3 regions of the Geodermatophilus sp. SYSU D00698 genome follow, and region 1 is predicted to be linked to each of the others. Evidence: riboswitches for the same ligand, from Rfam matches in the RefSeq annotation. Region 1 holds a riboswitch; each other region holds the start of a gene.
What was found. Region 1 has a riboswitch for cyclic di-AMP ahead of ACI8AB_RS06980 (C40 family peptidase). Riboswitches for the same ligand answer to the same signal wherever they lie in the genome.
Positions count from the first base shown of each region.

Region 2: another riboswitch for cyclic di-AMP. It lies ahead of ACI8AB_RS07785 (aggregation-promoting factor C-terminal-like domain-containing protein); the one in region 1 lies ahead of ACI8AB_RS06980 (C40 family peptidase).
Region 3: another riboswitch for cyclic di-AMP. It lies ahead of ACI8AB_RS10520 (C40 family peptidase); the one in region 1 lies ahead of ACI8AB_RS06980 (C40 family peptidase).

Region 1 covers NZ_JBJGZD010000005.1:197,709-205,384, forward strand. The annotation lists gene ACI8AB_RS06950 (TM0106 family RecB-like putative nuclease) at 1-358, shown strand, start outside; gene ACI8AB_RS06955 (hypothetical protein) at 351-776, shown strand; gene ACI8AB_RS06960 (SHOCT domain-containing protein) at 939-1,526, shown strand; gene ACI8AB_RS06965 (PGN_0703 family putative restriction endonuclease) at 1,531-2,466, shown strand; gene ACI8AB_RS06970 (DUF222 domain-containing protein) at 2,468-3,319, opposite strand; gene ACI8AB_RS06975 (carbohydrate kinase family protein) at 3,331-4,248, opposite strand; gene ACI8AB_RS06980 (C40 family peptidase) at 4,307-4,819, opposite strand; cyclic di-AMP (ydaO/yuaA leader) riboswitch at 4,853-4,937, opposite strand; gene ACI8AB_RS06985 (hypothetical protein) at 5,339-5,497, shown strand; gene ACI8AB_RS06990 (PASTA domain-containing protein) at 5,738-6,226, shown strand; gene ACI8AB_RS06995 (hypothetical protein) at 6,349-6,552, shown strand; gene ACI8AB_RS07000 (fumarylacetoacetate hydrolase family protein) at 6,610-7,539, opposite strand; gene ACI8AB_RS07005 (MBL fold metallo-hydrolase) at 7,553-7,676, opposite strand, start outside.
Region 2 covers NZ_JBJGZD010000006.1:133,184-140,859, reverse strand. The annotation lists gene argG (argininosuccinate synthase) at 1-347, opposite strand, end outside; gene ACI8AB_RS07810 (M18 family aminopeptidase) at 428-1,699, shown strand; gene ACI8AB_RS07805 (hypothetical protein) at 1,687-2,109, opposite strand; gene ACI8AB_RS07800 (DUF72 domain-containing protein) at 2,176-2,904, opposite strand; gene ACI8AB_RS07795 (SDR family NAD(P)-dependent oxidoreductase) at 2,921-3,760, opposite strand; gene ACI8AB_RS07790 (class I SAM-dependent methyltransferase) at 3,784-4,443, opposite strand; gene ACI8AB_RS07785 (aggregation-promoting factor C-terminal-like domain-containing protein) at 4,451-5,392, opposite strand; cyclic di-AMP (ydaO/yuaA leader) riboswitch at 5,634-5,794, opposite strand; gene ACI8AB_RS07780 (hypothetical protein) at 5,946-6,842, opposite strand; gene ACI8AB_RS07775 (LLM class flavin-dependent oxidoreductase) at 7,102-7,676, shown strand, end outside.
Region 3 covers NZ_JBJGZD010000009.1:53,358-61,033, reverse strand. The annotation lists gene ACI8AB_RS10545 (DUF3253 domain-containing protein) at 1-130, opposite strand, end outside; gene ACI8AB_RS10540 (hypothetical protein) at 185-703, shown strand; gene ACI8AB_RS10535 (serine hydrolase domain-containing protein) at 758-2,098, opposite strand; gene ACI8AB_RS10530 (DUF3817 domain-containing protein) at 2,114-2,431, opposite strand; gene ACI8AB_RS10525 (hypothetical protein) at 2,534-3,151, shown strand; gene ACI8AB_RS10520 (C40 family peptidase) at 3,124-4,239, opposite strand; cyclic di-AMP (ydaO/yuaA leader) riboswitch at 4,251-4,383, opposite strand; gene ACI8AB_RS10515 (hypothetical protein) at 4,578-4,802, shown strand; partial or broken gene ACI8AB_RS10510 (YhjD/YihY/BrkB family envelope integrity protein) at 4,857-5,672, shown strand; gene ACI8AB_RS10505 (transglycosylase domain-containing protein) at 5,699-7,676, opposite strand, start outside.

The DNA.
Region 1 (7,676 bases):
GGGCGCCGAGCGGCCGATCGGCCCGGACGACGTGCTCGTCGTCGCGCCGTACAACAACCAGGTGGCGCTGATCCGGTCGCTGCTGCCCGACGGCGCGCGGGTGGGCACGGTCGACCGGTTCCAGGGGCAGGAGGCGCCGGTGGTCGTCTACTCGACGACGTCGACGTCGGCCGACGAGGCGCCGCGCGGGGTGTCGTTCCTGTACGACCTCAACCGGCTCAACGTGGCGGTGTCGCGGGCGAAGGCGCTGGCGGTGGTGGTGATGAGCCCCCTGCTGCTCGACGCCCAGGTGCGGACGCCGGAGCAGCTGCGCCAGGTCAACGCGATGTGCCGGCTGGCCGAGATGGCCGGTGTCTGACACCGCGGAGCTCGCCGCCCTGGTCGGGGTGGCGCCCGACGTGCTGGTGCGGGCGCTCGGCGACGGCTGGACGGAGGTGGCCGGGCCGCCGCACCAGCGGTGGTTCGTGAGCGGGGAGCCGGCGCAGGTCGCGGTCGGCTGGGACGGGTTCGGCTTCACGCTGGCCCGTCCCGAGCCGCGCTGGTCCGGGCCCGCCGAGTTGGTGTGGGAGTTCGTGGCCGACCGCCGGTTCTCCTCCGACGAGGTGCTGTACGAGCGCGCACAGCTGGCCGAGGCGGCGGAGGAGGTCGCCCGCAGGCGGCGGCGGACCTTCCGCTGGTGCCCGGTGTGCCGCCAGGTCAACGCCCGCGAGCACGTGCACGACAACACCGGGCTCTGCTCGACCTGCGCGGAGCGCCACCTCGGCGTCCGCCACTGAACCGACGCGGGGCCGATCGCCCTCAGCGGTTCCTCGTGAGGCGACTGGGACGGCCGGGGGAGACGTGCCGGACCGCGCCACCGGGTCCCACGGCGCCCAGGGATCCGTCCTTACCGTCGTCCGGAGTCCGCGCCCACGCGGGCCGGAGCGGACAGGAGCACCATGGCCGAGCAGTTGCGTCCCGACATCGCCGCCGCGGCGGCGCGCATGTCGTCGACGATGGGCAGGAGGAAGGAGATCCGCGGGCTCGCCGCCCACCTGTGGCCGGGTGAGCGGGTCGAAGCCCTCGCTCCTGCCGTCCTCGGGACCAGCCAGGGCCTGCTCGCGCTCACGGACCGCCGCGTCCTCTTCGCCCGCGACGGGTGGGGTGGTTCCAGCATCGACGAGTACCCCCTGCTGCGCCTCGGCTCGATCCTGTGGGACGCCGGTGTCCTGACGGGGAAGCTGACCGTGCAGGACGGCGGCCGCAAGGTCACCTACACGTCCGTGCCGAAGGCGGACGGCGGCCCCTTCGTGGACCAGGTCCGCTCCGCGGTCAGTGCGCTGCTCGTGCCGCCGGCGCAGGCGGCTCCGGCGGACCCGTTCGTCAAGCAGGCGCCCGCCCCGGCTCCGCAGCCGGGCACTGCCGGTGACGGCGGCTTCCCCGCGGTCGTCGAGCAGTTGCGCCAGCTGGCCGAGCTGCGGGACGCGGGCGTCATCACCATCGCGGACTTCGAGGCCAAGAAGGCCGAACTCCTGGCGCGGATCTGACGTCGTGACCGACAGCGTCATCTCCGTCGTCCGGTCGGACGGCCCGGTCACCCGGCGGGAGCGGCGGCGGCAGTCGGACTTCCGCGAGCAGGTGCTCGGCCTGCCGGCCGGCACGTGGAAGGGCCGGCCGCTCGGGAACCACCTCCGCGAGGAGCACGGCGACCGCAACTTCCTCTCACCCGAGGCGGCGCGGTACGCGCGCGCACGCGCCGAGGTCGTGCGCGAGGAGGGAGGTCAGCTCGAGCGCTCGCGGCTGTTCACCAACATGCTCAGCTCGATGCCACTGGCGTTCAGCGTCTTCGGGCACCTGCGCGCCCACCGTGAGGCCGCCGCGGTCGTGATCGGCCGTCTCCTGGACCTGCCGGTGACGGGACTCGAGCGGGTCGACGTCGGCGACCGCGTCATCGACGGCATCGAGTGCGAGTGGGCGCCGGCCCCACGCGAGCACCTCGGGGACGGGTCGGCCTTCGACGCCGTGCTGTCGGCCCGGCTGGCCGACGGCCGGAGCCTGCTCGTCGCCGTCGAGACCAAGTACGTGGACGGCTTCAGCCGGGATCCCGGTCCGGAGAAGGACGGGCGGCGCCGGGAGAAGGACGCCAGCTACCGCCGGCACTGCGAACGGTTCGGCATGGCCGACGGCGCCTTCGACCGCCTCGGCGAGTACCCGACCCGGCAGCTGCTGCGGAACGTGCTGCTCACCGAGAGCGTGCGCCGCGGCGGTTCCGCGGGTGGTCTGGAGTGGGACGCGGCGGTGACCCTGGTCCTCGCCCGGGACGACGACGAGGGCGCCCGCGAGGTGGTGCGCCGGCTCGACGCCGACCGCGGTGCCCTGCCGACGCGCGTGCTCTTCCGCGGACACGGCGACCTCGCGGACGCCGCGGCGGCGGTGCCGGAGTTCGAGGGCTGGGCAGCGCTCTTCCGCCGCCGCTACCTCCCCTGAGTCAGGCGGCAGGAGAGAGCAGTGGCGCCGGGGTGGTGATCTCGGTGCCGTCGGGGCGCCACGTGCGCCATCGGCCGGCCGGTCGTCGTTCCACCCGGAAGCCGTGGTGGACCTCGGTGTGGTGGCGCTCGCACAGCAGGGCTGCGTTGTCCAGGCTGGTGTCGCCGCCGTCGATCCAGTGGACCAGGTGGTGCACGTCGCACCACCACGTCGGGGCGCCGCAGCCGGTGGACACGCACCCGCCGTCGCGCAGCTCGGCGGCCTTGCGGATGTGGCGGCTCATCAGCCGCTGCTCGCGGCCCAGGTCCAGCGGGGCGCCGTCGGGGCCGAACACCACCCGGGAGACGGCGCCGTCGCAGGCCAGCCAGCGAGTCCGGGCGGCGGAGACGGTGGCGCCGAAGGCCATCCGCCCGGCGTTCGGGTTCCCGGCCGGGTCGACCAGGTCGGCCAGGTCGATGACGACGGCGATCTGCGGCCTGTGGCCGCGCAGCGTGGGCAGCGACCCGTCGGCGTGCTTGGCCAGCGTCAGTGACCGGCCCTCGGTGGGGTCGGGCTCGGGCCCGTAGGGATCGAGGTCGTCGAGGTAGTGCTGCACGACCTGCACGAGGTCGGCGTGCGGCTGCTCGACCGCCACGCCGGTGAGCACCGCGTCGATGACGGCCAGGTCCACCCCGGCGGCCGCGGCGGTGAGGCGTTCGGGGGTCACCGCCTTCGCGGCGACGGCGACCTGCTCGGCGGACACCAGACCGGCGTCGTGGGCCTCGGCGAGGGCGGGCAGGTGGTCCAGCGCCCGGCCGCTGCGCACCAGTCGGGCAGCGGCGGCGTCGGAGAGCCGGCAGTGCCCGCGCAGCACGAACCCCCAGGTCAGGCGCCTGACGATGGCGGCTGACCGCCGACCACACCCGCCACCACAGCAGCTGCCGCGTGGCCGATCCGGACGGCGTCCAGCACGGGCACGCCCGCGCGCCAGCCGGTCAGCAGCCCGGCCGCGAACGCGTCCCCGCAGCCCGTCGTGTCGCGCGGTCCACCCGCGGGCAGCGGCTCCACCGGGACCTCCACCGTGCCCGCCGCCGTGACGACCCGGGTCGGCCGGGCGCCGGCGTGCACCAGCACCAGCGGCGGCGCCCAGGCGGGCAGGGCGCCGTCCAGGCCCAGGGCCGCGGCCTCCGCGGCGTTGCAGCAGAGCACGTCCGGACGCAGCCCGGCGAGCAGCTCGACGTAGCCATCGGCACCGTGCCGCTCGATGCGGGCGGCCGCGGCGACGTCCGCGCTCACCGGCACCCCGAGGTCGTGCGCCGTGCCGGCCGCGGCCCGCACCACGTCGGGGAAGCGCAGCAGGTCGTAGCCGTCGAGGTGGGCGACGGCGGCGCCGGCGAACCACTCCGGCCGGACGTCGGCCGGCTCCAGGCCGCCCTCGCCGCGGTCGGTCAGCACCGTGCGCTCGCCGTCGGGGTGCACGAGCACCGTCGACAGCGGCGCGCGCCCGCGGCGGACCACCGCGAGCTCGACGCCCCTCCGAGCGAGACCGGCCAGCAGCCCGTCGGCCAGCGGGTCGGCGCCGGCCCAGCCCGCGAACCGCGCCGGCGCACCCAGATGGGCCACGCCGGCGGTGACGTTGGCGGGGGCGCCGCCGGCCGTCGTCGTCCGCTCGACCCGCTGCTGGCCGCCGGCCACCAGCGGCGCGGACAGCTCGAGCAGCTGGTCGGCGACGAGCTTGCCCACCGCCACCACCGGCCCGGGGCCGGCGGGCCGCGGCCAGGCGGGATCGCCGGCGGACACCACCCGAGGACGGTTCGGTGCCCCCGGCCGGGCGAGCCGGCCGGGGACACCGTTCCGCGCGTCAGGCGACGCGGCGCGCGCCCACGTACTCCGGCATCGAGTCGAGGCTCACGACGGCCACCGGCTTGCCGGCGGTCGAGGCGTGGACCATCTGGCCGTTGCCGATGTACATGCCCACGTGCGACACGGGGCTGTAGAAGAACACCAGGTCGCCCGGCTGCAGGTCGGCCTTCGCCACCGGGGTGCCGAACGTCGACTGGGCCTTCGAGGTGCGCGGGATCGAGACGCCCGCCGCCTGGTAGCTGTAGCTGGTCAGGCCCGAGCAGTCGAACGAGCTCGGGCCGGTGGCGCCGTACACGTACGGGTCACCGACCTGGGCCAGGGCGGTGTCGACGGCGGCCTGGGCCGCGCCGTTGGGAGCGGCCGCCGGTGCGGCGGCGACCGTCGCGGTACCCCCGTCGCCCGCGGCGGCCGACGCCGGGAGGGGTGAGAGGGCGATGCCGGCTCCGGCGAGGGCCGCGACGGCGATGCCGCGGAACGAGCGACGGGCGGTGGACGTGCGTGCAGTCGTCATCGACGACGGTTCTCCTGTTCTCCGCGACCGCCTACCGGGTTAGCTGACGGGTTCGGGCGGAGGAGTCGCCCGGCGCGACGGCGCGCGCTTCACCCCAGTGCTCACGTGGGTCCCCGGTCCGGGCGCCGGCCGGTTGCCGGCCGCCTGGTTCGGCGTGTCCGGCGGGTGTCACACGGGAGGTGACTGAGGGCCGGCCGGACCGCGACGACGGTAGGGAGGGGTGTTGCAGCGTTCAACCGGATCGCGTCCGCGCCACGCCCGGACGCGAGTCGCGGACTTGACGCGGGCCGCGGATCCGAATCGCCCGTTCCACCAGCGCAGGAGCCGTCCCCTCCGCCGCTCGACCTCCGACACGCAGGCGCCGACACGCCGTGGCGGACGAGAAAGGACGCAGCGGTGCGCCCGCACAGCGCGTCAGCGGCCCACCACGACGGGAGCGGGAAACCCCGGGGATCGCGACGGTTGCGCCGCCCGTTGACGGGGCACCGGAACCAGCAGTCGAGAGGAGGGAGTCCCCCCATGGGCATGATGAGGAACCTGATCGCCTCGGGCGTCGCCGCCAAGGTCGTCCAGGAGCTCCGGAAGCCGCAGAACCAGGCCAAGATCAAGCAGTTCATCCGCGACTTCCAGGCCAAGAACGCGAAGGGCGGCAAGGGTCAGGCCGGTCGCGGCTACTGACCTGCGAGCGCGACCGCGGCCCCCGTTCCTCACCCGGGACGGGGGCCGCGGCGTGTCCGGGGGGACCGGCGGGGCGACCGGGGCACTTCGTGACCGTCCCGCTACGACGCCGTCCCGGATCTCCCGGACGGCGACCGCCGACCGTGTGAGGCTCCTGGCGTTCCTCTCGCGGCACCGGGTCGCAGCCCGGCTGTGGGGCGACCGGCGCACGCGCCGCTCTCGATCTCCACGGGGTGTCCCATGACCCAGCTCGCCTCTGCCGTCCGTCCGCTCCGCCGGCTCGCCGCCGTCCCGGTCCTGCTCTCCGTCGGCGTCCTCGCCTCCGGGTGCGGGAGCGACGAGACCGCGGCGGCGTCGGACGCGTCGACCTCCTCGGCCACCAGTGCGTCGGCCTCCGCGCCGGCTCCCGAGTCGACGCCGGCGCCCGCGCCGGTCCCGTCCACCACCGCCGCCCCGACCACCCCGGCCCCGACCACGCCGGCCGCGCCGGTGGTCGACTTCGCCATGCCGTCGGTGGTCGGGATGACCCTGCAGGACGCCCAGGACCTGATCCAGGCCAACGGCGTCCTCCTCAGCCTGTCCCACGACCTGCTCGGCACCCGCAACCAGGTGCTCGACGCCAACTGGAGGGTCTGCACGCAGAACGTCCCGGCCGGCCAGCGGGTCACCGGCGCGGCGGAGGGGACGATCGACCTCGGCGTCGTGAAGCTCGAGGAGAGCTGCCCCTGACCACCCGTCGCGGGGCGGACGCCGACCGCCCGAGCCGTGTCCGGGGCGCCGGGCCGGGTACCCCGTGCCCCGACCGGGGTGAGCCCAGCCGTCCGGTCGGAGCACGGCTGAGGAGGTCCGCGATGACCCAGGGTCCGCCGAACGGCGGCTCGGACGGCCGCACCGACGACCACGTGCTGCCCGGTGAGCACCCCGACGAGAACGGCGTCGCCGACGACGCTCCCGAGCAGGGACCCCGCGCTGCCCAGGGACCCATGGGCAGCGGGGACCGCCCCGGCTTCCCCGGCGCCGCCGAGGGCACCGGGATGGGCCAGGCGGAGGACTGACCGGCGCGCGCCCGTGCTCCGGCTCCACCGTGGGGCGGAGCACGGGCACGCTCCGCCCTAGGCCCGCGCGGCCGTCGCGGGGGGACCCAGCGGCACCGGGTCGGGGCCGGCGACGATGCGTGCGGTCACCGTGCCGATCCGCTCGACCGTCACCGCGACCTCCACGCCCGGCCGCAGCCACGGGTGCTCCTCCTCGCCGTGCAGCGACCGCAGCTCCAGCAGGCACCCGGTGCCGACCGTGCCGCTGCCGACCACGTCACCGGGCCGCAGCTCGGTGCCCCGCGAGGCGTAGGCGAGCATCTGCCCGAACGACCAGTGGATGTCGGCCCAGCTGCCGCCGCCCTGCTCGACGCCGTCGACCGCGGCCGCCATCCGCAGCGCGTAGCCGGCGCCGGAGCGGTGCGGCTCGAGCTCGTCGGGCGTGACCAGCACCGGGCCGAGCGTCGTCGCGCCGTCCTTGCCCTTGGCCGGGCCGAGGCCGACCTGGGACTCCACGCCCTGCACGTCGCGGGCGCTCCAGTCGACGAACACCGTGTAGCCGGCGATCGCGGCCTCGGCCTGCTCCGGCGTGAGGTCCGACCCGCCCCGGCCGACGACCGCGGCGACCTCCACCTCGTAGTCGAACGCCGCCGAGCCGGGGGAGACAGGCACCGGCTCGCCGGTCCCGCGCACCGCCGCGGGGTTGGTGAAGTAGAAGACCGGCTGCTGGAACCAGACCGGCGAGACCTCCCGGCCGAACGCGGCGGCGGCGTTGCGCGCGTGCTGCTCGAAGGACAGGAAGTCGCGGACCGACGGCGGCCGCGGCACCGGCGCGCGCAGCACCAGCCCGTCCTCCGGCACCACCTCGGCCGGGGTGCGCTCCGCCGCCGCGGCGAGGTCGGGCAGCAGGTCGACCAGCGCGGCGTCGAACCCGTGCACCTCCCCGTCGCGCAGCAGCCCGGCCCGCTCCGCGCCGTCGGACGGCGAGACGTAGGTGACCCAGCGCATCAGCTCTCCTCCCTCACGCCCGGCAGCCGATGGGGCCGCCGTGGAACGCCACCATGTCCGGCCAGATGGCGGTCAGCGGCAGCCGCTCGCCCGGCGGCCGGCCGTCGAGCTCGGCGTAGGCGCGGTGCAGGTTGCCC
Region 2 (7,676 bases), on a different contig from region 1:
CGCACCAGCAGCGTGCCGGTGACCGCGCGGCCGAGCGGGGTGGTGTTGAAGTAGCTGCGCCCGCCGGAGCGGATGTGGAACGCCCCGCAGGTCAGGGCCGCCAGGCCCTCCTCGACCAGCGCCTCGCGGCAGTCGACCAGCCGGGCGATCTCCGCGCCGTAGGCGGTGGCCCGGCCGGGCACCGAGGCGATGTCGGGCTCGTCGTACTGGCCGATGTCCGCGGTGTAGGTGCAGGGGACCGCGCCCCGGTCGCGCATCCAGGCGACCGCCACGGAGGTGTCGAGACCACCGGAGAAGGCGATCCCGACGCGTTCGCCGACGGGCAGGGACGTGAGCACCTTGGACACGAGAGAGATTATGCACGTCCGCGCATGACCATTCACGGGCGGGGGTCGGGGCGCCCGGCCCGTGGGGCAGGATCGCAGGCGTGCCGGACCTCTCCCTCGGCGACGACCTGCGCGGTCTCGTCGACGCCGCCCCCTCCCCGTTCCACGCCGTGGCCGAGCTCACCCGCCGGCTGACCGCCGCCGGGTTCACCGAGCTGGCCGAGGCCGACGCGTGGCGGCTCGCCCCCGGCGGGGCGCACTTCGTGGTGCGGCAGGGCAGCCTCGTCGCGTTCCGGCTGGGCAGCGCCCCGCTCGCCGAGGCCGGCATGCGGCTGGTCGGCGCGCACACCGACTCCCCCACCTTCCGGGTCCGGCCGCGGTCCGACGTCCGGCAGGCCGGCTACCGGCTGGTCGGCGTCGAGCCGTACGGCGGCGGGTTGTGGCACACCTGGCTGGACCGGGAGCTGACCGTCGCCGGGCGGGTGGTGCTGCGCGGCGGCCGCACCGCGCTGGTCCGGCTCGACGGCGCCCCGCTGCGGCTGCCGTCGCTGGCCGTCCACCTCGACCGGAGCGTGCGCGAGGGGCTGACGCTGGACCCGCAGCGGCACCTGGTCCCCGTCTGGTCGCGGGACCTGGACACCGAGCCCGGGCTCACCGAGGCGCTCGCCGCGGCCGTCGGGGGATCGCCGGGCGACGTCGTCGGGCACGACCTGGTGCTGGCCGACACCCAGCCCGCGGCCCCCGCCGGCGCGGACGGCACGTGGGTCGCGGCGCCGCGGCTGGACAACCTGGCCAGCTGCCACGCCGGCGTGACGGCGCTGGTCGGCGCGGCACCCGGCGAGCGCACCCAGGTGCTGGTCGCCAACGACCACGAGGAGGTGGGCAGCGGCTCGATGTCGGGGGCGCGCGGCAGCTTCCTGGAGGACGTCGTCCGCCGGCTGGTCGCCGTCACCGACCCCGCGGACCCGCAGGCGCTGCCCCGGACGCTCGCGCGGTCCCGGCTGGTCTCGGCGGACACGGCGCACGCCGTCCACCCGACCCGGTACGACCGGCACGAGCCCGCCCACACCCCGCAGCTCGGCGGCGGCCCGGTGCTGAAGGTGAACGCCAACCAGGCCTACGCCACCGACGCGGCCGGCAGCGGCTGGTTCGCCGAGCGGTGCGCCGAGGCGGGCGTGCCGGTGCAGTACTTCGTCTCCCGCGCCGACCTGCCCTGCGGCTCGACGATCGGCCCGCTGACCGCCACCCGGCTGGGCGTGGCGACCGTCGACGTCGGCGCGCCGATGCTGGCCATGCACTCCTGCCGCGAGCTCGCCTCCGCGCTCGACGTGCCGCTGGTGGTGGCCGCGCTGACCGCCTGCTACGAGGACTGAGCGGGCGGCGGTTCCTGGCCGGTGGGCCGGTCGGCCGGCCGGTCCGACGGGGAGCGGCGGAGGACGTCGGCGAAGGACTCCTCCAGCCGCGCCCAGGTGCCGCTCCACTCGACGAGCGGCTCGAGGATCCGCTCGAAGACCGCCAGCTGCTCGTCGAAGGCCTGCAACTGGCCCACCAGACCCTCGACGAGCTGCCGCTGCGCCCGCACCGACGACGCGATCGACCGCACCTGCGCCGCCGACATCGCCCCGGGCGGCGAGGGCAGCCGCGGCAGCGACAGCCCCGACGGGACGGCGCCGGCGGCCAGCCGGGTGGCCCGGTCGGTGAAGCCGCGCAGCTGCGCCACGAACTCCTCGACCGACCGCGCCACCAGCCCGCCGTCGCGGGGCCTGTCCTCGGACTCGCTCACGCGCACCTCCCCCGGCCCGCCCGCCCCGGTGGGCGGGAACCGGACCCAGTCTCGCGGCTGCGGACCTCAGCCGCCGGTCAGCGCGCGCAGGGTCTCCGCGTTCCGGACCGCGTGGCCGTACCCGTCGTTGTTGAAGTACGCGTAGACGTCGCGCCCCTGCCCGGCCCACTCGCCGATCCGGTCGGCCCACCAGCGCAGGTCGGCGTCGGGGTAGGAGCCGGCGTACAGGTGCGCGGCGTCGGGCCCGTGCAGCCGGACGTAGACGAACGGCGCCGTCGCGCGCAGCACGCACGGCAGGCCGGCGCCGCTCATCACACAGTAGGCGGCGCCGTGCCGCTCGAGCAGCGCGAACACGCCGTCGTCGTGCCAGCTGGGGTGCCGGAACTCCACGGCCACCCGCATCCAGTCCGGCAGCAGGCCGAGGAAGTGGTCGAGCCGGGCGTCGTCGCGGGCGGCGGCCGGGTGCAGCTGGACCAGCAGCACCGCCCGCCGGGGCCCCAGCTCGTGCCAGGCCGCGGTCATCCGCTCGACCCAGGCCTCCGGGGCGTACAGCCGCTTGGCGTGGGTCAGCCCGCGCGGGGCCTTGACCGACAGCCGGAAGCCCTCGGGCAGGCGCTGCCGCCACCCGGCGAAGGTCGCGGTGCGCGGCCAGCGGTAGAAGCTGGCGTTGAGCTCGACGGTGCCGAACCGGCGGACGTAGTGGGCCAGCCGGTCGCGGGACGGCGTCCCCGGCGGGTACAGGACGTCCTCCCAGTGGTCGTAGCTCCAGCCCGACGTGCCGACGTGGACGGCCACCGGCGCCCCTGCGCGGTCAGGCCCGGCGCAGGGCGGCCAGGCGGGTGGCGGCGGCGAGCACCCTCCCGTACGAGCCGGGCGCCAGGCGCACCAGGACGTCCGGGACGACGGCGCTGGCGCCGATGAGCAGCCGCGGCCGGCGCCGCTCCACCGCGTCGACGATCCGCTGCGCGGCGCGGCCGGCCGGGTACCGCAGCAGCCTGGCGAACTCCCGCTTGCCCCGCTCGGCCTCCGCCGGGTCCGCGCCACTGGCGACACGGGCGGTCTCGGCGATGCGGGTCGCGATGCCACCGGGGTGCACGCTGGTCACGCCGACGCCGTCCTCGGCCAGCTCGTGCCGCAGCGCCTCGGTGAACCCGCGGACGGCGAACTTGCTCGACGCGTACGCCGCCTGCCCGGCCGGCGCCATGAGCCCGAACAGGCTGGAGACGTTCACCAGGTGCGACCCGGGGTGCGCCTGGAGCGTCGGCAGCAGCGCGTGGGTGAGCCGGACGGTGGCGCGGAAGTTGACGTCCACGACCCACTCGAACTCCTCGAGGGTCACCTGGTCGAACCGCCCGCCCAGCGCGACGCCGGCGTTGTTGACCAGCAGCGTCGTCCCCGGGTGGTCCGCGACGACCCGGTCGGCGGCCGCGCGCAGCTGCCCGGCGTCGGCGAGGTCGGCGACGACGGTGGCCACCGACTGGCCCGGGGAGGCCGCACGCACCGCCGCCGCGACGCCCTCGAGCCGCTCGGCGTCGCGGTCGAGCAGCACGAGGTCGTTGCCGCGGGCGGCCAGCCGCGGGGCGAGCGCGGCGCCGATGCCGCTGGCCGCCCCGGTGACGACGGCGGTACCGGTGAAGGCGTAGGGGCGCACGCGGCGACCGTATCCGGCGGCGCTCAGGGCAGCCGCCACACCGTCGTCCGGCGCAGCCCGGGCCCCTCCGTCTCGGGGACCTCGTACACCGCGGCCGACTCCAGCCGCTCGTGCGGGAGGTACGGGCGGCCGGGGTCGCCGACGAGCACCTCGCAGCCGCGGGCCCGCGCCCGGTCGAGGAAGGGCAGCACCCGCCCGGTCATCTCCCGGTCGTAGCAGACGTCCCCGGCGACGACGACGTCGACGGCGGGCGGCTCGCGGTCCAGCACGTCGCCGGTGACGCTGATGCCCGCGACGCCGTTGAGGCCGGCGTTGACGCCGACCGCCGTCCGGGAGAACGGGTCGACGTCGCTGGCCAGCACCCACCGGGCACCGGCGAGGACGGCGGCGACGGCCACCAGGCCGCTGCCCGACCCGAGGTCGAGCACCGTGCGGCCGCCGACGGTGGCGGGCTCGTCGAGCAGGTGGCGGGCCAGCGCCTGCCCGCCGGGCCAGGCGGCGGCCCAGAACGGCGGCTCCTCGCCCGCCCCGCCGGCCGCGGTCTCCATCGCCTCCCACAGGGCGACGACGTCGTCGGCGACGTGCAGCCGCACCTCGGGGACGAGCGAGGGCCGGCGCACCTGGGTGTGCGCGCGGACGAACCCCGCTGGCACCACCCGGGTGGCCGGCCCTCGATGAATCACGTGTCGATCAGTACCAGCCGGTGGCCTGGCTGTGCGCCCAGGCGTCGCACGGCGAGCCGTAGCGCTCCTCGATGTAGATCAGGCCGGCGTCGATCTGGCGGTAGCCGTCGGAGGTCTTGGCGATCCCGGTGCTGGCCCAGGTGGAGTCCAGGAACTGCGGGATGCCGTAGGCGGTGCTGGTGGGGTTCTGGGCGTTGGGGTTCCAGCCGCTCTCCTTGCCCCACAGCTTCTCCAGGCAGGAGAACTGCTCGCCGCTGCCGACCTTGCTCAGCGCGTAGTCCTTGAAGGAGCCGGAGGGCGCGGCGGGGGCGGCCTCCTCGGCGGCCTGCTCCTCGGCGGCCTGCTCCGCGGCGGCCTGCTCCGCGGCGGCGGCCTCGGCGGCGGCCTGCGCCTCGGCGGCCTGGCGGGCGGCCTCCTGCTCCGCGGCGACGCGGGCGGCCTCCTGCTCGGCGGCGACGCGGGCGGCCTCGGCCTCGGCGGCCTGGCGGTCGCGCTCGGCCTGCTCGGCGGCGAGCTGCGCGTGGGCGGCACCGGCCTCCTGCGCGCTGCGCTCGGCGCGCGAGGCGGCGATGTCGGCCAGCGACGTCAGGTCGGGGGCGGTCGCGGCCTGCTGCTGCGGGATGCCCAGCTCGTCGGCGACGCTGACCGCGGTGCCGGCGGTGTCGGTGCCGGCGGAGGCGGCGGGGCCGCTGGTGGAGACGACGCCGACGATCAGCGCGCCGGCGGCGGCGGCGCCGAGCAGGAGGGCCGGGCGGCGCGGGCCCAGCGGCGGGCTGCCGCGGCGGAACAGGCGCCGGCGGGCGGGGGCCTCGGCGGCGTCCGCGACCGCGGGCAGCTCGCGGGTGGCGGTGCCGGCCGTGGTCTCGGCGGCGGTGTCGGGGGTGTCGGCGGTGGCGAGCTCGACGGTCGCGGGGGCGTCGGCAGGCGTGTTCGGGACGTGGCGGGACATGAGGGGGTGAGGGCTCCGAGGGAGAGTGCGCGCGGCAGCGGGCCCGGAGGCGGACCTCGGGCATGCGCGTGCGGCGCGGGGCTACGGGTGTCGCGGACTACGGGGTCCCCGGCGACGTCGTCGCAGGGAGCGGCAGGGCAGGGGCGGCCGGCGTCAGGCGGACGCGGGAGCGCGGTGTGCGCGCGGGCAGCTGCACCTGCGGGCCGCTTCGGCCCGGAGGCGGGGCATGCGGGGACTCTCCGTTTCTTCCGTGAGCCGCCTACCGAGTTAGCTGACGGGTTCGGGCGGGAAGCAGCCCTACGCGCGCCGGGCCGGAGCTCGGCGGGCGCGATTCACCCCAGTACTGCGGTGGGTCCCCGGCTCGCGTCCACGGGCGCGGACACGACTCGGCGGCGTCCGGCCGGGCTCCCCAGGACGGGGACCTGACGACCAGCCGGACGCCAGCCACCGTACGGTCGTTACCGGTTCGTGACAACCGCCGGGGCCGGAGGTGCGGCCGTGACGGGTGGGGCGGACCCCCTCGTCCCGGAACCCGCCCCCGCGTCGCCGCTGGTCAGGAGGCCGCGGCCACCTCGGGCCGGCCGGGCCCGTGCAGCGGTGTCACGTCGGACACGTCCGTCCCGGACGACGCCGGACGCGACTCCGCCCGGAGTCCACCGGCGGAGTCCTCCAGACGGGCCAGCCCCCGCTTGTCGCCCAGGGCGGGGACGTCGTCGGGCACGACGCCGGTGACGACGGCGAGCGCCTCGTCCAACTGCCCGGTCAGCAGGCGCAGCCAGTCGCGCGCCCGGTCGCGCTCGTCGCGCAGGGGCTCGAGCTCGGCCTCGACGGCGTGCCGGCGCTCGAGCGCCTCGGCGTCGGCCCGCGCCCGTGCCGCGGCGGCCTCGCGGTCCCGCCGCTCGCGCTCCGCGGCGGCCGCCTCCTCCAGCCGGGCCGCCTCGCGGCGCGCGGCCTCGAGGACGGCGGCGGCCTCGCTGCGGGTCTGCTCGCGGGCGGCGAGCACCGCCTCGCGCATCTCGGCCACCCCGGACAGCCGGGCCTGCGCCTCGGCGAGCGCCTCGGCGCGGATCCGCCCGGCCTCCTCCTCGGCGGCGGCGGTCAGCGCGGCGGCCTCCTCCTCGGCCCGCCGCACGATCGCCGCCGCGTCCTCGGGGCCGGGCAGGCTCTGCCGCTCGCGGACCAGCTGGGCCAGCCGCCGGCGGGCGTTCTGCAACTCGGCCGAGGCGGCGGCGTAGCGGCTGAGCAGGTGCTCGTTCTCCCGGCGCAGGACCAGGAGCTCGGTCTCGGCCCAGGCGACGTAGTCGTCGACCTGCACGCGGTCGTAGCCGCGGACCGCCCCGGTGAACACCGGTCCGGTGCCCAGCAGGCCGTCGAGCCCACGTCCCGGAGGCGGCTCCGCGGTGCCGTCCCCGGTCCCGTCGGGAGCAGCTCCCCGTCCCCGCAGCGACATCCCGGTTCCCCCTCGGTGCGCCGTCCGATCCGGCCCCCCACCGGCGTGCCGGTCGGGGGTGATCACAGAGTTCCACCCGCCGCGTGCGGCCGGACGGGTCGACACGGACGCGTGCGGGGCGTCCGGACCGGTCGCGCCCGGACGTGCCGGGCCGGTCACCGAGCGCGGTCGAGAGGTCTCAGTACGGTCACGGAGGCGTCGGGAATGCCCGGCGGGGGCGGGTCGTTGGGCCGGGTACAGTAGTTGCACTCTCAACCACATGGAGCGCGAGATGCAGTTCGGGGTCTTCACGGTCAGCGACGTCACGACCGACCCGACGACGGGGCGGACGCCGAGCGAGGCGGAGCGGATCAAGGCCGTCGTCACCATCGCGAAGAAGGCCGAGGAGGTGGGCCTCGACGTCTTCGCGCTCGGTGAGCACCACAACCCGCCGTTCTTCTCGTCCTCCCCCACGACCACGCTGGCCTACGTCGCGGCGCAGACCTCCCGGCTGCAGCTGTCGACGTCGACCACGCTGATCACCACCAACGACCCGGTGAAGATCGCCGAGGACTACGCGATGCTGCAGCACCTCGCGGACGGCCGCGTCGACCTGATGATGGGCCGCGGCAACACCGGCCCGGTCTACCCGTGGTTCGGCCAGGACATCCGCAACGGCATCCCGCTGGCGGTGGAGAACTACGCGCTGCTGCGCCGGCTGTGGGACGAGGAGGTCGTGGACTGGCAGGGCCGGTTCCGCACCCCGCTGCAGGGCTTCACCTCCACCCCGCGGCCGCTGGACGGCGTCCCGCCGTTCGTGTGGCACGGCTCGATCCGCTCGCCGCAGATCGCCGA
Region 3 (7,676 bases), on a different contig from region 1:
GCATCAGGTCGCGCCAGCCCTCCGGGTCGACCGCGCGGGCCGCCTCCGACGGGCAGATCGTGGCGCCCGGTGCGCGGGCGTCGAGCAGCGCGTCGATGGCCCGCTCGAGGGCCGCGCCGGCGTCGTCCACTCCCCCAGGATGCGCCCGTTTGCCCTGGTGAGCGCGGCGGGTACCGCGGGCGGCATGGCGAGACGCACCCCGGTGGGGACGTTCGGCAAGGGCAGGCGGGGCATCAGCACGCTCGGCTGGGCGCTGCGCGGTGCGGCGGCCGGCGCGGCGGGCTCCACCGCGCTCAACGCCGTCACCTACCTCGACATGACCGTCCGCGGGCGCCCCAGCAGCTCCACGCCGGAGCGGACGGTGGAGACGCTGGCCGAGGAGGCGCACGTGCCGATCCCGGGTGACGACGACACGCGGCAGAACCGGGTGCAGGGCCTCGGCCCGCTGCAGGGCCTGGTCGCGGGCGTCGGCGTGGGCGTCGTCGTCGGGCTCGTGCGCGCCTCGGGCTTCCGGTCGCAGCCGCTGGTCGGGACGCTGCTCACCACGCTCGGCGTCCTGGTGGCGGCCAACGGCCCGATGACGGCGCTGGGCATCACCGACCCGCGCAGCTGGTCGGCCACCGACTGGGTGAGCGACCTCGTGCCGCACCTGGCCTACGGCGCCGTCGTCAAGACCACGATGGACGCCTTCGACCGGCCCTGAACGGCATGGGGAGCTCTCCGCGCGTACGGGCCGTCGACACGTGCGGATCGCTTCCTACGCCTCGCCGGCCGTCGCCGACCAGCCGCGGGGGTCGACGTCGCCGGGGACGGGGGCGGCGGGGTCGTAGGGCGTGCGGGTGAAGACGAACGTGCCCAGGTCCAGGTGGTCGCCGGCGATCCGCAGCGGCTCGCCGGCGTAGTAGCCGTCCAGGCCCACCCAGGTGCCGTCGGCGTCGCGGCGGAAGCGGCTGGCCCGCCCCGACCGGCCGGGCAGCGGGCCGAGGTGCAGCAGGCCGCCGTCCACCGCGCGCAGGGCGTGCGGCGCGGGGCCCCAGTACCAGATGCCGAGCTGCTCCAGCGGCACCGGCGGCTCGGCCGGGCGCCACGGCTCGGCCACCCGCGGCTCGGCCGCGCGGAGGTCGGCCAGCAGGCCGGGGACGAGCACGTCCAGGCCGCTGGTGGTGTTGGCCAGCGAGACGCCGCCGGTCCCCTCCTCGCGGTCGACGAAGACGCCGGCCAGGAAACCGGGCATCGAGCCGCCGTGACCGGTGAGCGTGCGGCCGTCGACCCGCAGCACCTGCAGGCCCAGCCCGTAGGCCGACCAGGCCGGTGAGGAGCCGTCGACACCGGCCGGCACGGCCATCTCCTCGAGCGTCGCCGGGGACAGCACGTCGCCGGTGTCGCCGAGCAGGAAGGCGGCGAAGCGGGCGAGGTCGGCCAGCGTCGCCCACAGCTGCCCGGCGGCGGCCATCACGCCGGCGTCGTGCTCGGGCTCGGGCAGGACGACGTCGGCCCACGGGTGGACGGCGTAGCCCTGCGCGGCGCGGCCGGAGGGGCGCGGCGTCGTCCGGGTCATGCCCAGCGGCCCGAGCACCTCGGCGGTGACGACGTCCTCCCACGAGCGCCCGCGCAGCCGGGCCACGAGCTCGCCGAGCAGGCCGAAGCCGAGGTTCGAGTAGTGGAAGCGCCGGGCCTCGCCCAGGACGACGTGCTCCCCGGACAGCCGCAGGTCGGCCAGCGGGCCGCCGGGCACCCGCTCCCACCAGCCGCCCGGGCTCTCCGCGGCGGCGCCGGCCAGGTGCGAGAGCAGCTGGCCGACCGACCGGTCGCCGAACGGCGTGCCGGGCACGTGCCGGTCCAGCGGGTCGTCCAGCGCCAGCCGCCCCTCGTCGCGCAGCCGCATGGCCGCGACGGCGGTGACGGTCTTGCTGATGGAGCCGAGCCGGTACTGGACGTCGGTGTGCGGCTCGGCGACGTCGCCGCGGCCGGCCGACCAGGCCAGCCCGCCGTCCCGGACCACCCCGGCGACCAGGCTGGGCGCCCGCCCCTCGCGCTGCACCCGGGCGGTGCGGGCCAGCAGGGTGCGGGCGGTCGAGGGCAGCACGGGCTCCGGCATGACCGGAACGGTAGGTCAGGCGCGGACGGGCGCCGCCAGCCGCCCGGTGCGCCCGGCCCAGCGCTCGAACACCACGGTGACCAGCGGCGGGATCGAGGCGGCCAGCGCGAGCAGCGTCGTCCACCGGGACCAGCCGAGCACCCGCGCGGCGACCAGCGCCACGACCACGTAGGCGATGAACACCGCGCCGTGGACCGGCCCGAACACCTGGACGCCGACCTCCGAGGTCCCCGGCACGTACTTGACGTACATGCCGGCCAGCAGGCCGAGCCAGGAGAGGGCCTCGGCGACGGCGACGACGCGGAAGGCCAGGGCGACGGTGCGGGGGTTCATCGGTGCGCGGTCCTCGGGTCGGGGGTGGTTCCGGAGGGTCAACGCGGCAGCGGGCGCCGGCGTCCCGGTCGCGGGGTGTGAGGTGCGTGGCAGGGTCGGGCCGTGCGGGGTCTGGCGCGGCGGGAGTTCTGCCTGGTCCTGCTGCGCCGGATGGCCGACCTGCGGCCGGACCTGGTGGCCGCGGCGCTGCCCCGGCTGGGCGCGACCCGAGCCGAGGCGCACGCGGCGCACACCCGATGGCAGGCGCTGCACCACGCCCGGCGGGCACCGCGCGGCCTGGCGCTGCGCACCGCCGTCCTCGGGCCGGCCGCGGAGGTGGAGGACCGCCGGTTCGGCGACCTGGCCCTCGAGGCCCGGCGCTGGCCGTTGCCGCTGTGGCCGCACCTGCGCTGGGAGGTGCTGTCGGCCCCCGGCGGCAGCGTGCTGCACGAGCACCTGGTGCGGGCGCCGGGCTCCCCGGTCCCGCCGGCGGCCGACGGGCGGCTGCGGGTGTGGGAGCACGTGGTGGCCGACGTGAGCGGCCTGCCCGGCGCGCAGGAGGTGGACCCGCGGGTCGTCACCCGCTGGGAGGTGCGGCTGCCGTCGGGCGCGACGGCGGCCTTCGTCTGGGGCCTGCTGCAGCAGGTGCGGGCGGGACGGAGTCCCGGCACCCGAGGAGGGGCTGCCGGGGCTCCGTCGGCTGACGCTGCGCGTCAGCCGACGCGGCGGGCGCCGGCGTAGCCGCCCATCGCGTCGATGCTGGCGACCTTGACGACGTCGCCCGACGTCGGCGCGTGCACCATCTGGCCGTTGCCGATGTAGATGCCCACGTGGCTCACCGGGCTGTAGAAGAAGACCAGGTCACCGGGCTGCAGGTTCGCGCGGGAGACCGCGGTGCCCATCGTCGACTGCATCCTGCTGGAGTGCGGGAGGCTGATCCCCGCGGCGCGGAAGGCGTACTGGGTGAGGCCGGAGCAGTCGAACGAGCTCGGGCCGGCGGCCGCCCACACGTAGGGCTTGCCGCGCTGGGCCATGGCGGTGGCGACGACGGTCCCGGCGACGCCGCTGGCCGGCGCGGCCGCCGCGGCCGGCTCCTCGGCGGAGGAGGACGCGGAGGACGACGCGGTGTCCTCGCGCTCCTCGTCGCGGCTGGCGCGGGAGTCCTCGGCGGCGTGCGCCGCGGCGGCGGCCTCGAGGGCGGCGCGCCGCTCCTCGGCGCTCAGCCGGGCGTAGTCGGCCTGGTAGGCGGCGATCTGCGCCTCGAGGTCGGCTTGCTGGGCGGCGACGGCGTCGTACTGGCGCTGCGCCTCGGCGGCGGCCTCGGCGGCGGCGGCCTGCGCGGCGGTGGCGGTCTCGGTGGCGGCCGCGGCCTGGCCGAGCAGCTCGCCCTGGTAACCGGCGACGCCCTGCAGCAGGGTGACGCGGTTGACGAACTCGTCGGCGTCCTCGCTGGTCATGAGCGCCTGCAGCGAGCCCATGCTGTCGCCGGTGTAGGCCGACCGGGCGATCCCGATCACCTGCTGCCGCGCGGTGTCCACGGCGGCCTGGGCGGCGGCCAGCTGCGCGGCGGCGGCGCCGGCGGCGGCCTGCTGGGCGGCGAGCGCCTCGCGGGCCTCGTTGAACTGCTCGGTGACGGCCTCGAGCTCGTGGCCCCGGGCGGCGACCAGCTGCGCGGCCTCGGCGGCCGACGTCGGCTCCTCCGCCCCGGCCGGCACCGGGACGGCCCCCAGCCCGAGACCGATGCCGAGGGCGCCGACGAGCGCGAGGGCGGCGCGGCGGCCGCGGCCGGTCGCGGGCGTGCCGGGGACGGACGTGCGCAGGGACGCCACGCGGCGGTCTCTCCTTCTCCCAGGCCGCCTACCGGGTTAGCTGACGGGTTCGGGCGTGGAGTCGCCCGGCGCGTGCGGACACGCGCTACACCCCAGGACTGCGATGGGTCCCCGGCCCGGTCTCCGCTGCGGGAGGACCGGCTCGACGGCGTCCACGGGGTGTCACCCGGACTGGTGACGGAGCGCCCCGTTGGACACACTCAGCGTAAGGTCCGTGACCGGCGTGTGACAATCACCCCGGTGTAATTACATCGGTCACGAACGGTCACCAGGCGACTCCGGGAGGTTCCCGACCCCCGCCGGTTTGCGCGGCCGTGGGGACGTGTACCGATTGCTGCATGTCCTCTTCCACGCGGATGCGCCTGGCCCGGCCGCTCGTCGTGCTCGCCCTGTTCGGCTCCCTGGTCGCCTGCGGCGACAACACCGACTTCTCCCGCGGCCCGACCAACTGCGACTCCGCCGGCGGCAACGCCAGCAACGAGAACGACGCCAGTTGCCAGGAGACCGGCCAGAACCCGGGCAACGACGCCCCCACCACCGACGACGCGAGCACCGACGACTGAGCGCCGTCCGGTCCCCGGCGGGCGCCGGGCCGCCGGGACTGGTGGCATGGGCGGGTGAGCCCGGCACGCAGGTGGACGGCGACCCGGTTGCGGGTCGAGACGCGCGCCCTGCTGGCCGGTGCCCGGCGCCTGCTGCGCGGCCGTGACCTCGCGCTGATCGGCGCGGGCCTGACCTTCTACGCCGGCATCGCGGTGGTGCCGCTGGTGCTGGTCTCCGTCCGGCTGACCGCGCTGGCCACCTCGGCCGGGGAGGTCCGCGCGCGCAGCGAGCGGCTGACCGAGCTGCTGCCGGAGTCACTGGGCGCGCCGGACGCGGTGGCCCGGCTGGTCGACGCCGGCGTCCGGCTGGACCTGCTGGGGTTCGCGCTGGCGCTGCTGCCGCTGTCGCTGTACGGCGAGGGGCTGCGGCGGGCGCTGATGCGGTTCAGCCAGCGGCGGGAGAACCTCACCGGCTGGCGCGGCCGGCTGCTCACCCTGCCCCTGGTCGTGGTGACGCCCCTGCTGCTGTACCCGCTGCTGCTGGCCGCCACGGCCATGGCCGACCTGGCCCGCGAGGACGGCGCCGGGCCCGTGATCGGGCGGTTCGCCGTCGGCTACTACTCGGTGCTGTTCGTGCTGACCGTGCCCATCCTCTGGGGCTACGGCGTGGTGGCCGGCGGCCGGCGCCGGTGGGGCGCGCTGGTCAGCGGCGCGCTGTTCACCGCCGCCTGCCTGTCCGGCTTCCTGCAGGGCTTCGTGCTGTTCCTGTCGCTCCCCCTGGACCTCGGCGCGCCCTTCGGCGGCCTGGTGGTCGTCGGGGCGGTGGTCGCCATCGGCCTGTGGCTGTTCCTGCTGCACCTGGTCCTGCTGGCCGGGTGGCTGCTCACCCAGTCCCTCGACGCGCGGCTGGGGCGGCGTCAGGCCGTCGGCCGCCAGGGGGAGCCGGGCGGCGGGGCCTCCGTGGCGGGCGCGGCGGGCGGGGGCGGCGGCGTGGCCGGTGCGGTCCGCGGCTCCGTGGCCGGTGGCGGCGGCTCCGGCGTCTGGGGCGGCTCCGGCGCCGGGGGCGGGGGCGGGGACGTCGGCGGGGTCGTGCCGGGCGGCGTCGTCCCGGGCGCGGGCGGCGGCCCGGTCGGGGGCGCGGGCGCCGGCTCCGTGGGGGGCGCGGGCTCGGGCGCCGGTTCCACGTAGTCGCTGCCGTTGCTCACCAGGATCGACACCAGCTGGCCGGGCACGGCGCGGCCGCCGCGCGGCGGGCTGGTGCCCAGGAGGGTGCCGGCCGGCTCGTCGCTGTCGACGCGCACCGTCCGCGCGGTGAACCCGGCGTCGGCGAGGGCCCGCTCGCAGGCCCGGACGCCGGAGCAGCCGGGCACCGGGCGGGTGTTGCCGTTCTGCACGGTCTCGTCCGCGGGCGGGAACTCGCCGCTGCCGCGCGCGGTGAGGATCGGCTCCATCGCGTCGTGCCAGATGGTGGCGCCCTTGCCGCCACCGAAGCCGCCGACGTCCTCGTTGCGCTTGGGGTTGAGGACCATGACGCTCGCGGTGATCTCGGGCGTGTAGCCCACGAACGCCACCGAGTAGTTGTCCTGCGAGGTACCGGTCTTGCCGGCGATCTGGTGGCCGCGGACGTAGGCGCGCGCCCCGGTCTGCCCCGGGTTCCCCGGCTCGACGTCCTTGCGCAGCATCTGGTTCATCGTGTTGGCCACGCCCGTTGGGATCGCCTCGGGCGTGCACCGGTCGCCGACCGCGAGCGGTTCGCCGTCGGCGCCGACCGCCGGTTCCCCGTTCCGGTCGAGGACGGCGGTCACCGGGACGACGTCGCACTGCGTGCCGCCGGCGGCGAACGTCGAGTAGGCGCTGGCCAGCGCCAGCGGGCTGGTCGCCTCGGCGCCGAAGGTGAACGACCCGCGGTTCTCGTCGATGATCTGCTGGGCCAGCCCCGGCGGGCTGAACTGGAACAGCCCCGCCGCCTCGGCCATGCGCACCGGCTCCTCGACGCTGCCCAGGGCGTCCTCGAGCGCGAGGAAGTAGGTGTTGGAGGACTGGTACAGCGCCGTCGTCAGGTCCAGCGTCGAGCGGTAGCCCGACCCGGCGTTGCGGACGCAGTACCGGCCGTCGGTGTCCCGGCCCTCGCACGGGCCGGGGTAGACCCGGGAGACGTAGGGGTCGGGTGCGGTGAGCGTGTAGTAGGACGAGTAGCCCCGGGCCAGGGCCGCGGCGGCGACGAAGACCTTGTACGTGGAGCCCGAGCCCTGGCTGGGCGCCACGTTGAGGTTGAACGACTCCTGGGTGCGGTCGGCGAGGTCGTAGCCGAAGGTCCGGTTGACGCTCATCGCCAGCAGGTGGCCGGTGCCGGGCTCGACGGCGGTGAACATCGCGGCCAGCGAGTCCTCCCGCGGGAGCGTCTCGAGCACCGCGGCGTCGCCGGAGCGCTGCAGCTCGGGGTCCAGGGTGGTCTGCACGGTGTAGCCGCCGTTGTCCAGCTGTTCCTGGCTGAGCCCGAGCTCCTGGATCAGGTACCGCTGCACGAAGTCGCAGACGAACGGGCCGACGCTCGCCTGGACGCAGCCGCGGGGCGGGGCGGGTGCGGGTGCCAGCCCGAGCGGCGCGGCCGCGGCCGCCGCCGCCTCGTCGGCGGGGACGAGGCCCTGCTCGGCCATCCGGGACAGCACCTCGTTGCGCCGCGCGGTGGCCGCCTCGGGGTCGGTGAACGGGTCGTCGTTCACCGGGCTCTGCACGAGGCCGGCCAGCAGGGCCGCCTGCGGCAGGGTGAGCGCGGCGGCGTCGACGCCGAAGAAGGCGCGGGCGGCCGGTTGCACGCCGTAGGCGTTCTGGCCGAAGTAGACGGTGTTGAGGTAGCGGGTGAGGATCTCGTCCTTGCTGTAGAGGTCCTCCAGC